4 regions of the Devosia alba genome follow, and region 4 is predicted to be linked to each of the others. Evidence: predicted binding sites of a transcription regulator. Region 4 holds the regulator's gene; each other region holds the start of a gene.
What was found. The regulator LexA, encoded in region 4, represses DNA repair genes until DNA is damaged. The targets are predictions, from matches to a motif close to TGTTCNNNNTGTGTTCNG.
Positions count from the first base shown of each region.

Region 1: a site for LexA is predicted at 1,223-1,240, ahead of dnaE (DNA polymerase III subunit alpha). Genes of this name have one in related genera too.
Region 2: a site for LexA is predicted at 1,031-1,048, ahead of ssb (single-stranded DNA-binding protein). Genes of this name have one in related genera too.
Region 3: a site for LexA is predicted at 946-963, ahead of recA (recombinase RecA). Genes of this name have one in related genera too.

Region 1 is NZ_JBDUUI010000001.1:344,865-347,066, forward strand. Features, by position in the region: gene dnaE (DNA polymerase III subunit alpha) at 1-982, opposite strand, end outside; gene ABFY71_RS01595 (YoaK family protein) at 1,390-2,043, shown strand; gene ABFY71_RS01600 (DUF2798 domain-containing protein) at 2,117-2,202, opposite strand, start outside.
Region 2 is NZ_JBDUUI010000007.1:142,030-144,231, forward strand. Features, by position in the region: gene uvrA (excinuclease ABC subunit UvrA) at 1-131, opposite strand, end outside; gene ABFY71_RS12110 (hypothetical protein) at 370-492, opposite strand; gene ABFY71_RS12115 (hypothetical protein) at 624-869, shown strand; gene ssb (single-stranded DNA-binding protein) at 1,256-1,750, shown strand; gene ABFY71_RS12125 (diguanylate cyclase domain-containing protein) at 1,923-2,202, opposite strand, start outside.
Region 3 is NZ_JBDUUI010000003.1:122,966-125,167, reverse strand. Features, by position in the region: gene araD1 (AraD1 family protein) at 1-766, opposite strand, end outside; gene recA (recombinase RecA) at 1,046-2,119, shown strand.
Region 4 is NZ_JBDUUI010000001.1:6,763-8,964, reverse strand. Features, by position in the region: gene ABFY71_RS00040 (molybdopterin molybdotransferase MoeA) at 1-733, shown strand, start outside; gene lexA (transcriptional repressor LexA) at 842-1,555, shown strand; gene ABFY71_RS00030 (GyrI-like domain-containing protein) at 1,619-2,116, opposite strand.

The DNA of each region.
Region 1 (2,202 bases), 340 kb from region 4:
CCGGGCCCGTGGCCGCGAGGCGATTGCGCAGGCCCTCTTCGGCCATGGCGCGCAGCGCGTCGGCCTCGGCGGCCACCGCATCGTCCTCGCTCAGATCGGGCGCGGCGGCGAATTTGGGCAGGATCGGCTTGCGCGTCAGCGGCCGATACGAGACGCGCCGCGCGATCTCCACGGTCGAGTCCAGCGCTTCGGGCAGGTCCGAGAACAGCGCGGCCATTTCGGCGCGGGTCTTGAAGTAATACTGGTCGTTCAGCTTGCGCCGCTCGGTCTGGGCCAGCACGGTGCCGCCGGCAATGGCCAGCAACGCGTCATGCGCCTCATATTCCTTGACCGATTTGAAGAATGGCTCATTGGTGGCCACCAGCGGAATGCCCTTGCGATAGGCATAGTCGATCAGCCGCGGCTCCACCGCCGCCTCCTGCACCCGGCCATGGCGCTGCAATTCGATATAGAAGCGCTCGCCAAACAGCTCCGCCAGGCGGTCCAGCCGCTTGATGGCATTGGCGTCCTGCCCCTGGGCAAAGGCCATGTCGATGGCCCCCTCGGGGCCACCGCTCAGGCAGATCAGCCCGTCGAGCCGATCGCGGCTGAGCCAGTCGAGCTGCGCCCGCGCCGTGCCGCCATCGCCCTCGATGAACGATTGCGACACCAGCCGCGACAGATTGCCGAACCCGGTTTCGGTCTGCGCCAGCAGCACCACGCTGGACTTGCCCGCCCAGGCGACATGGCCGCGCTCGCTGACGCGCTCTTCGCCGGCGGCGAAATCGATGGCCAGCTCCACCCCGACCAGCGGCTGAATGCCCTTCTTGCTGGCCTTTTCGGAAAACTCCAGCGCGCCAAACAGATTGCCGGTATCGGCAATGCCCAGCGCGGGCTGCGCGTCTTCGCCGGCCAGCTTGAGAATGGTGTCGAGCTGCAGCGCCCCCTCAAGCAGGGAATAGGCAGAGTGGACGTGAAGGTGAATAAAACCGGGGCCTGTCATGACTACCTTTATGACTGGCGCGGGACGATGATCATACCGTGCCGATGGCGCAATCCACAGCGCAGCGCGCGCCGGGTTTCAGCGCCGCACGCTGCAGACGCTGCAGCGTCACACGAGTCGGGCCAGCATATCCATCCAGGTGAGCGAACCAATGGTGAAGGCGCCCAGCGTAACGAATGCGGCAAAGTCCTTGATGAAAGTGAGCATCTGCATCTCCCGTGTTGCTATTATGTTCTTATATGTTCGATGTTTGTTCCTGTCGAGTGTGTAGAACGGGAACAGCGGGGATTGCTGGCAATTGGTTAGCAGACTGTTAGCATTTGCGCTGGCGGCCAACGCAAGGCCCTTGCCGCCGGCCGCGCAACGGGCCAGTTTCCGTGACCGAACCCTGCGCGAGACTCAGCACCATGACGCCAACCCCGCAACTCAGCCTGGGCCTGCTGCTCACCGCCTCCGCCGGGTTTTCCGACGTGGTCAGCTTCATCGAGCTGGGCGGCCACTTCACCTCCTTTGTCAGCGGCAATACCACCCAGCTCGGCGATGCCCTGGCCCAGGGCAGCTGGTCGGTGGCGCTGCTGACCGGCTCGCTGGTCGGCCTGTTCTTTGCCGGCAGCCTGCTCGGCTCGCTGCTCGCCTTGCTGGCCGGGCCGCGCTGGGGCTCGAGCCTGGTGACGGCGCTGGTGGTGCTGAGCTTTCTGGCCACCCTGGCCGGCGCGGCCCTGGGCAGTCCACCGCGCCAGTTCATGCTGTTCCTTGCTGCCGGCGCCGGGGCGCAGAACGCCATCGTGCCCTCGACCGGCTCGGTGCGGCTGGGCACCACCTTCGTTACCGGCACCTTGTTCACCGCCGGCCAGGATTTGGCCCTCGCGCTGCGCGGCCTGGCGCCGCCCTGGCGCTGGGCCCAGCATCTGCTGGTCTGGTTCTCGCTGCTGCTGGGCGGCCTGCTCGGCGGCCTCGGCTATGCCTATGCCGGCCTCAACGCCCTGCTGCTGCCCGGTCTGGTCTATCTCGGCTTTCTCATCGCCTTCATCCTGCGCCGGCCGGGCAAGGTCCTGGACTGACCTCGCCGCGGTTCTGCCACCGGCATGCGGGCCGGCCTGTCGGGCCGACCCGCATTGATCCGTAACCGCAGCGTTACCCGCGACGCGGCGGCGCCACCAGGAAGGCCAGCTTGAAGGCCAGCGGATTGACCAGCTGGCTGACGACAAAGGCGATGGGCC
Region 2 (2,202 bases), on a different contig from region 4:
TTGCCCGAACCACTGAGGCCCGTCATGACGATCAGGCTGTCGCGCGGCAACTTGAGGTCGATGCCCTTGAGATTGTGCTCGCGGGCACCGCGCACGATGATCTCTCGGTTCAGGCTGGGCTTTGGCGTCATCAATCAAGTCCATGGCTCGGTGCGCCAGAGTGTTGGCAGCACAGCGGTCAAACGGTCGTCGGCAGGGCGGGAAGCTCCAGAAAATAGGCATTGCGGGCCACTGCCGCAAGTTGGCTCCGCGCATGGCGGCCCGGCGCTGCAGTCACCTTAGCGTGTCCACTCCACCTTGCCAAAGCGGCATATAACACCCGGAACATAAGCGGAACAATACAGATTCGGTCAAGCGCGACATGCCGGTTCACGCCATGCCCGGCACCACCATGATGCCGAGCAGCATAACGGCAAAGAGCCGGAACGGTTGGTATAGTCCATGCACGATTTCCCATGAGCGGCTCTGCCATTGGGGCAGGGCTGCTGACAAGCTGTGTCAGCAGCGTGAGGCAAGGGGCATCTGCCTTGCTTTGGCCGCAAGTTCGCGCTCGGGCGCCAGCCATGTTAGGGTTTTGCCGTGGTCGCAATACTGCGGCCTTTACCGATACAGATCGGACTTTCATGCAAATTCCCGAATGGACGAAACCCGCACTTTACGGTGCGGCGACCGGTGCCGTCGCCCTTGCCATCATTGGCTTCAGCTGGGGTGGCTGGGTCACTGGCGGTAGCGCCCAAGAGCTTGCAGCCAAACAATCGGCGAGCGATGTCACCGCGGCCCTCACCCCCTATTGCGTGGAGCAGTCCACCAGCGACAGCAACCGCGTGGCGGTGATGGCCGAGCTGGGCAAAGCCTCGACCTATGCCTGACGCGGCATCATCGAAAAAGCGGGTTGGGCGACGCCTTTGGGCGCCGACGCGCCCAATCGTGACCTTGCCAACGCCTGCGCCCAGGCGCTCAAGCCAGCCTGATCCCGCGCCGTCAAGCGTCCCGCGCCGGCTGGCACGGGACGCTTGACAATTATCCGCAGCAGAACATAACATGAACCCAAGGCGCGATCGGCAAGCGGCAGTCGTTTCTTAGGTGTTTAAAACATGCTGTTCAGGCGCGCGCCCGGTCGGGCGAAGCGCTAGAACAGAGCGGCGTGCGGACTCCGATCAAGCAGCCGCGTCCGGGGTGGACTGGTCCGCAACCATCAGTAAGTAAGCGTCCCGCGACCACGCAGACCGGGACTGAATTGAAAAAGGAATGAGCGATGGCAGGCAGTGTCAACAAGGTGATCCTGGTCGGCAATCTTGGCGCCGATCCAGAAGTGCGGAATTTGCCCAGTGGCGGCAAGGTGGTCAATCTGTCGATCGCCACCTCCGAGAACTGGAAAGACAAGAATACCGGCGAGCGCCGCGAAAAGACCGAATGGCACCGCGTGGTGATTTTCTCGGAAGGTCTGGCCCGGGTCGCCGAGAGCTATCTCAAGAAGGGTTCCAAGGTCTATATCGAGGGCCAGTTGCAGACCCGCAAATGGCAGGATCAGTCGGGCGCTGACAAATACAGCACCGAGATCGTGCTGCAGGGTTTCAACTCCAACATGACGCTGCTTGATGGTCGTGGCGACAGCGGCGGCGGCGGCGGCGACGATGGTGGCGGCTTCCGAGGCACCGGTGGTGGCGCCGGTGGCGGTGGGGCCCGTCGGCCGCAGGCCAACGCCCCGGCCTTCGAGCCCGGCGGCATGGACGACGATATTCCGTTCTAGGGCGTATCACCGTTTCGCAGAGACGGCGAAATCGCTCTAGGTCTTTGACGGTCGTCTTTCGAGTGCGACAGTGGAGCCATTGCGGGGCCCATTCGCTCCGGCCTTCGCCGCCGAGCAAAATATATCAAAGGGGTCGCATCAGCGGCCCCTTTGCCCGTTCTGGTCAACCAGATCAGTCGGCGTGCCGGCGCATCGTATTGCGCCCGGCCGCCTTGGCCGCATAGAGCGCGATATCGGCTTTGCGGAACAGGTCTTCGGGCGAACCGCCGGTGTTCAGGGCTACCCCAACCGAGGCGCTCAGCGTTATGGTCTGCCCGTTGCGCAGATACGGCCCGCCCACCGCATGCACGATGCACTGGCCCAAGGCGTCGAGATCGGCCACACCATGATCGCCGGCTGGCAATACGGCAAATTCGTCGCCGCCAATGCGGGCCACCAATGCGGCGCCCTGA
Region 3 (2,202 bases), on a different contig from region 4:
TCATATTGTCCTCACCCGACACGAAGGGCTTTTCCCACAGCACCTTGCCGTCGCGCCAGATGCGGGACATGCCCTCGACATGGTGCGGCAGATCGCCCAGGCGCAGTTCGGGGCCAAAGGAGCAGGCGCGCAGCTTGGAATGGGCCAGATAGAGGTAATTGATGCGCTCGGTGACGTGATCGGAAAATTCATTGGCCAGAGCAAAGCCGAGACGGCGCGGCTGGCCATTCTGGTCGATGACATAGATGCCGGCAATTTCGGGCTCTTCGCCAGCGTCGAGGGCAAAGCCGGGAGACGGCAGGGGATGGCCGGGGCGCACCACCGAATAGCCATTGCCCTTGTAGAACCATTCGGGCTGCACGCCCTTTTCGCCGGCACTCGGCTTGCCGTGTTCCAGGCCCATCTGGAACATCTTCATGGAATCGGTGAGCTCGCCTGCCGGCTTGGCGCCACTGGCCTTGTGCATGGCGTCGCGCGTGGCGGCAGAGCCGAGATGGGTCAGGCCGGTGCCGGTGACGTAGAGATGGGCCGGATCGGGGTGATCGATCGGCGACAGCATGCGGCCTTCGGCCAGAATGGCGGCGCGATCAACGGTGTCGCCCAGGCCCTTGGCCTCAATCAGCGCGGCCAGGCCGCCATGGCTGGAGAGGGCGGCAATGGTCAGGTCATAGACGCTGGCGGTGTCGTTGACGATGCGGGCAGTACCGTCCACCACGGCAGCGACGGCGCGATCGCCATCGAGATCGAGAAACTGAATGAGATTCACGGCGCGGCTCCTGCGCTGAAGGCCCGAACGGGCAGAATTGCGGGGCATAAAACGCAACATGGCCCGATGACGCAAGCCCAAAAATCATACTTATAGGGGCGCGGTGTGCGGCGCTGCCGATTCTGTCCGTGTCAAAGCACGCCGCCGCGCGATGTTCTCATTTTGTCCCTTGACTGATATAGAACAATATGAGAACAAATAAAGCACATTGTATGCACCCCCAGCCCAGCGGCCAGCGCGTTGCGCAGCCTGACAGAGCGTGGAATAAGGAGAGAATTGATGGCTAACGCGTCGCTTCGTGTTGTTGAAGGTGGATCGATGGATAAGGACAAGGCACTTGCCGCGGCGCTCAGCCAGATTGAGCGCAATTTCGGCAAGGGCTCGATCATGCGCCTGGGCGAGGCGGCGGCGATTGAAGTCGAGTCGATCTCGACCGGATCGCTCGGGCTCGATATCGCGCTGGGCATTGGCGGCCTGCCCAAGGGCCGCATTGTTGAAATTTTCGGGCCGGAAAGCTCGGGCAAGACCACGCTGGCGCTGCATGTGATTGCCGAGGCCCAGAAGGCCGGCGGCATCTGCGCCTTCGTCGATGCCGAGCATGCGCTCGACCCGATCTATGCCCGCAAGCTGGGCGTCAATGTCGATGATCTGCTGATCTCGCAGCCCGATGCGGGCGAGCAGGCGCTGGAAATCACCGATACGCTGGTGCGAAGCGGCGCCATTGACGTGCTGGTGATCGATTCGGTGGCGGCGCTGACGCCGCGGGCCGAGCTGGAAGGCGAAATGGGCGATTCGCTGCCCGGCCTGCAGGCCCGGCTGATGAGCCAGGCGATGCGCAAATTGACGGGGTCGATCTCCAAGTCGAAATGCCTGGTGATCTTCATCAACCAGATCCGCATGAAAATCGGCGTGATGTATGGCTCGCCGGAAACCACCACGGGCGGCAATGCGCTGAAGTTCTACGCCTCGGTTCGTCTGGATATTCGCCGCATCGGCGCGCTCAAGGATCGCGAAGAGATCGTGGGCAACCAGACCCGCGTCAAGGTGGTCAAGAACAAGCTGGCGCCGCCGTTCCGGCAGGTTGAATTCGACATCATGTATGGCGAAGGGATTTCCAAGACCGGCGAATTGCTCGACCTGGGCGTCAAGGCCGGGATCGTGGAAAAGGCCGGCGCCTGGTTCTCCTGGGACAGCCAGCGCCTGGGGCAGGGCCGCGAGAATGCGCGCCAGTTCCTCAAGGACAACCCGGCTGCGGCCAATGCCATCGAGCAGGGTGTGCGCGAAAGCTCGGGCCTGCTGGGCGAAGTGTTGCTGGTCGCCGGTGGCGGCGACGACACGGCAAGCGACGACTGACAGCAAGACCGACAGTCATTCTTCCCATGCAGGGTAGTTTTGGGCAGCGCGCGAGCGCTGCCCTTTTTGCGGGCGCGGGGCGC
Region 4 (2,202 bases):
CGTCGCTGCTGCTGCCAATGCCCCCGCCCTGAGCGTATCCAAGCGCCCGCGCATCGCCCTGCTGGCAACCGGCGACGAGCTGGAACTGCCAGGCGCGGTCCTTGGGCCCGATCAGATCATCGCGTCAAACAGCTTTGGCCTCGCGCCCCTGTTGGCCCCCTATGCCCAAACCGTCACCGACCATGGTATTGCGCGCGACCAGCGGGACCAGTTGCGCGCCAGGCTGGTGGCGATCCTCGCCGATGAGCCCGATGTGCTGATCACCACGGGCGGCGCCAGTGTCGGTGATCATGACTTCGTGCAGGAAATCCTGCTCGAACTCGGGGTCACCCTGGATTTCTGGAAGATCAATATGCGGCCGGGCAAGCCGCTGATGTTCGGCACCGTTGGGAAGACCCTGGTGTTCGGGCTGCCGGGCAATCCGGTTTCCGCCATGGTCACCGCCATTGTCTTCATCAAGCCGGCCCTGCGCGCCTGGCTGGGCCTGGCGCCGCAGATTCACTGGCACCTGCCATTGGCGGCGCCGACCCCGCCCAATACGGCACGCCGCCATTTCATGCGGGCGCAGTTGCTGCAGACTCCAACCGGCCCCCAGGCCCTGCCGATCAGCCAGACCGATAGCGGCCACACCTCGTCCATGGCCAGGGCGGACCTGCTGATCGTGCAACCCGAACACGACCCGGGCCAGCCCGCCGGCGCGATGGTCGAGACGATCGTGGTCGACGCATTCTGACGCCGTCGAGTCTGGGCGCAGCACAAAATTGCACGGGATATTGCAGAACATAACTGGAACACTTATAGTCGTTCTGTCTATGTTCCGATTCTCACCCCGAGGGGCCCCATGCTGACCCGCAAACAACACGAGCTGTTGATGTTCATCCACGAGCGGATGAAGGAAAGCGGCATCCCGCCATCGTTTGATGAGATGAAGGATGCACTCGATCTGGCGTCCAAGTCCGGCATTCACAGGCTGATTACCGCGCTTGAAGAGCGCGGGTTCATTCGCCGCCTGCCCAATCGGGCGCGGGCACTCGAAGTGATCAAACTCCCCGATTCGATGAACCCGTCACTGGGTGGCCGCAAGGCGCGCTTCGAGCCGTCGGTGATCGAGGGCAATCTGGGCAAGGTCGCCAGCCCGCCCTCGCGGATGGCCGCTGATGATGACGGCGTGCGCTCGATTTCCATCCCGGTCATGGGCCGCATTGCAGCCGGCACACCGATCGAGGCAATTCAGTCTCATTCACACACCATCATGGTGCCACCCGAAATGCTGGGCAGTGGCGAACATTTCGCGCTCGAAGTGCGCGGCGATTCGATGATCGATGCCGGCATTTTTGATGGCGACACCGTGCTGATCCGCAAGCAGGACGCCGCCAGCACCGGGGAAATCATCGTGGCTCTGGTGGACGATGAAGAGGCCACCCTCAAGCGCCTGCGCCGCAAGGGTAATACCATTGCGCTCGAAGCGGCCAACCCGGCCTATGAGACCCGCATTTTCCCGCCCGACCGCGTCAAGGTTCAGGGCCGGCTGGTCGGATTGCTGCGCAAGTACTGATTGCCTGCCCGCCGTGATGAGCGGCGCGATGGATGGCCCCGCCGCCCCGCCCCTTTATGCCGGTCAGCCGGTTGTCTTGAATGACAGCCGGGTGAGCCATTTGGCGGGGTCGGGTTCCTCGCGGGGATCAGTCTCGTAGATTTCCAACCGGCAGGCGAAGTGATCGCCGTCTGCGGCGGCGCGCATGTCCCAGGCAATGTTGTTGTCTTGCGCCCAGCCGATGAATTGCGCGGTGGCGTCCAGCAAGCCGTCATAGTGGCCGGTATGGCTGGCGCTGAGATATTGCCCCGCTGGCAGGGTGCCGAACTTGACCGGACTGTCCCCGGCCATAGCGCGCTCAACCATCACGCCGGCTTCGACATCGAGTGTCCTGGCCATGTCGATCCGTCGGTAATTGTAGAATGGCGCCCCAATGGGGGTAAGGCCGTGGCTGGCGAGCCAGGCGAACAACGCCGGAAACCCCTCGTCGGCCGGCTTTTGCATCTCTGCCATGGTGACGGTGAAGGGGATATAGGCATAGGTTTGGGCGGTGCGGTCTTCAAGCACGGGACTGGTCAGCACAATATGTCTCCTCTGGCGGCCCCCCTGGGGGCAAGGCAGCACGCCGGCGCAGCAGAACCAGCGGCGAACGGGTACTGCACGCTAGA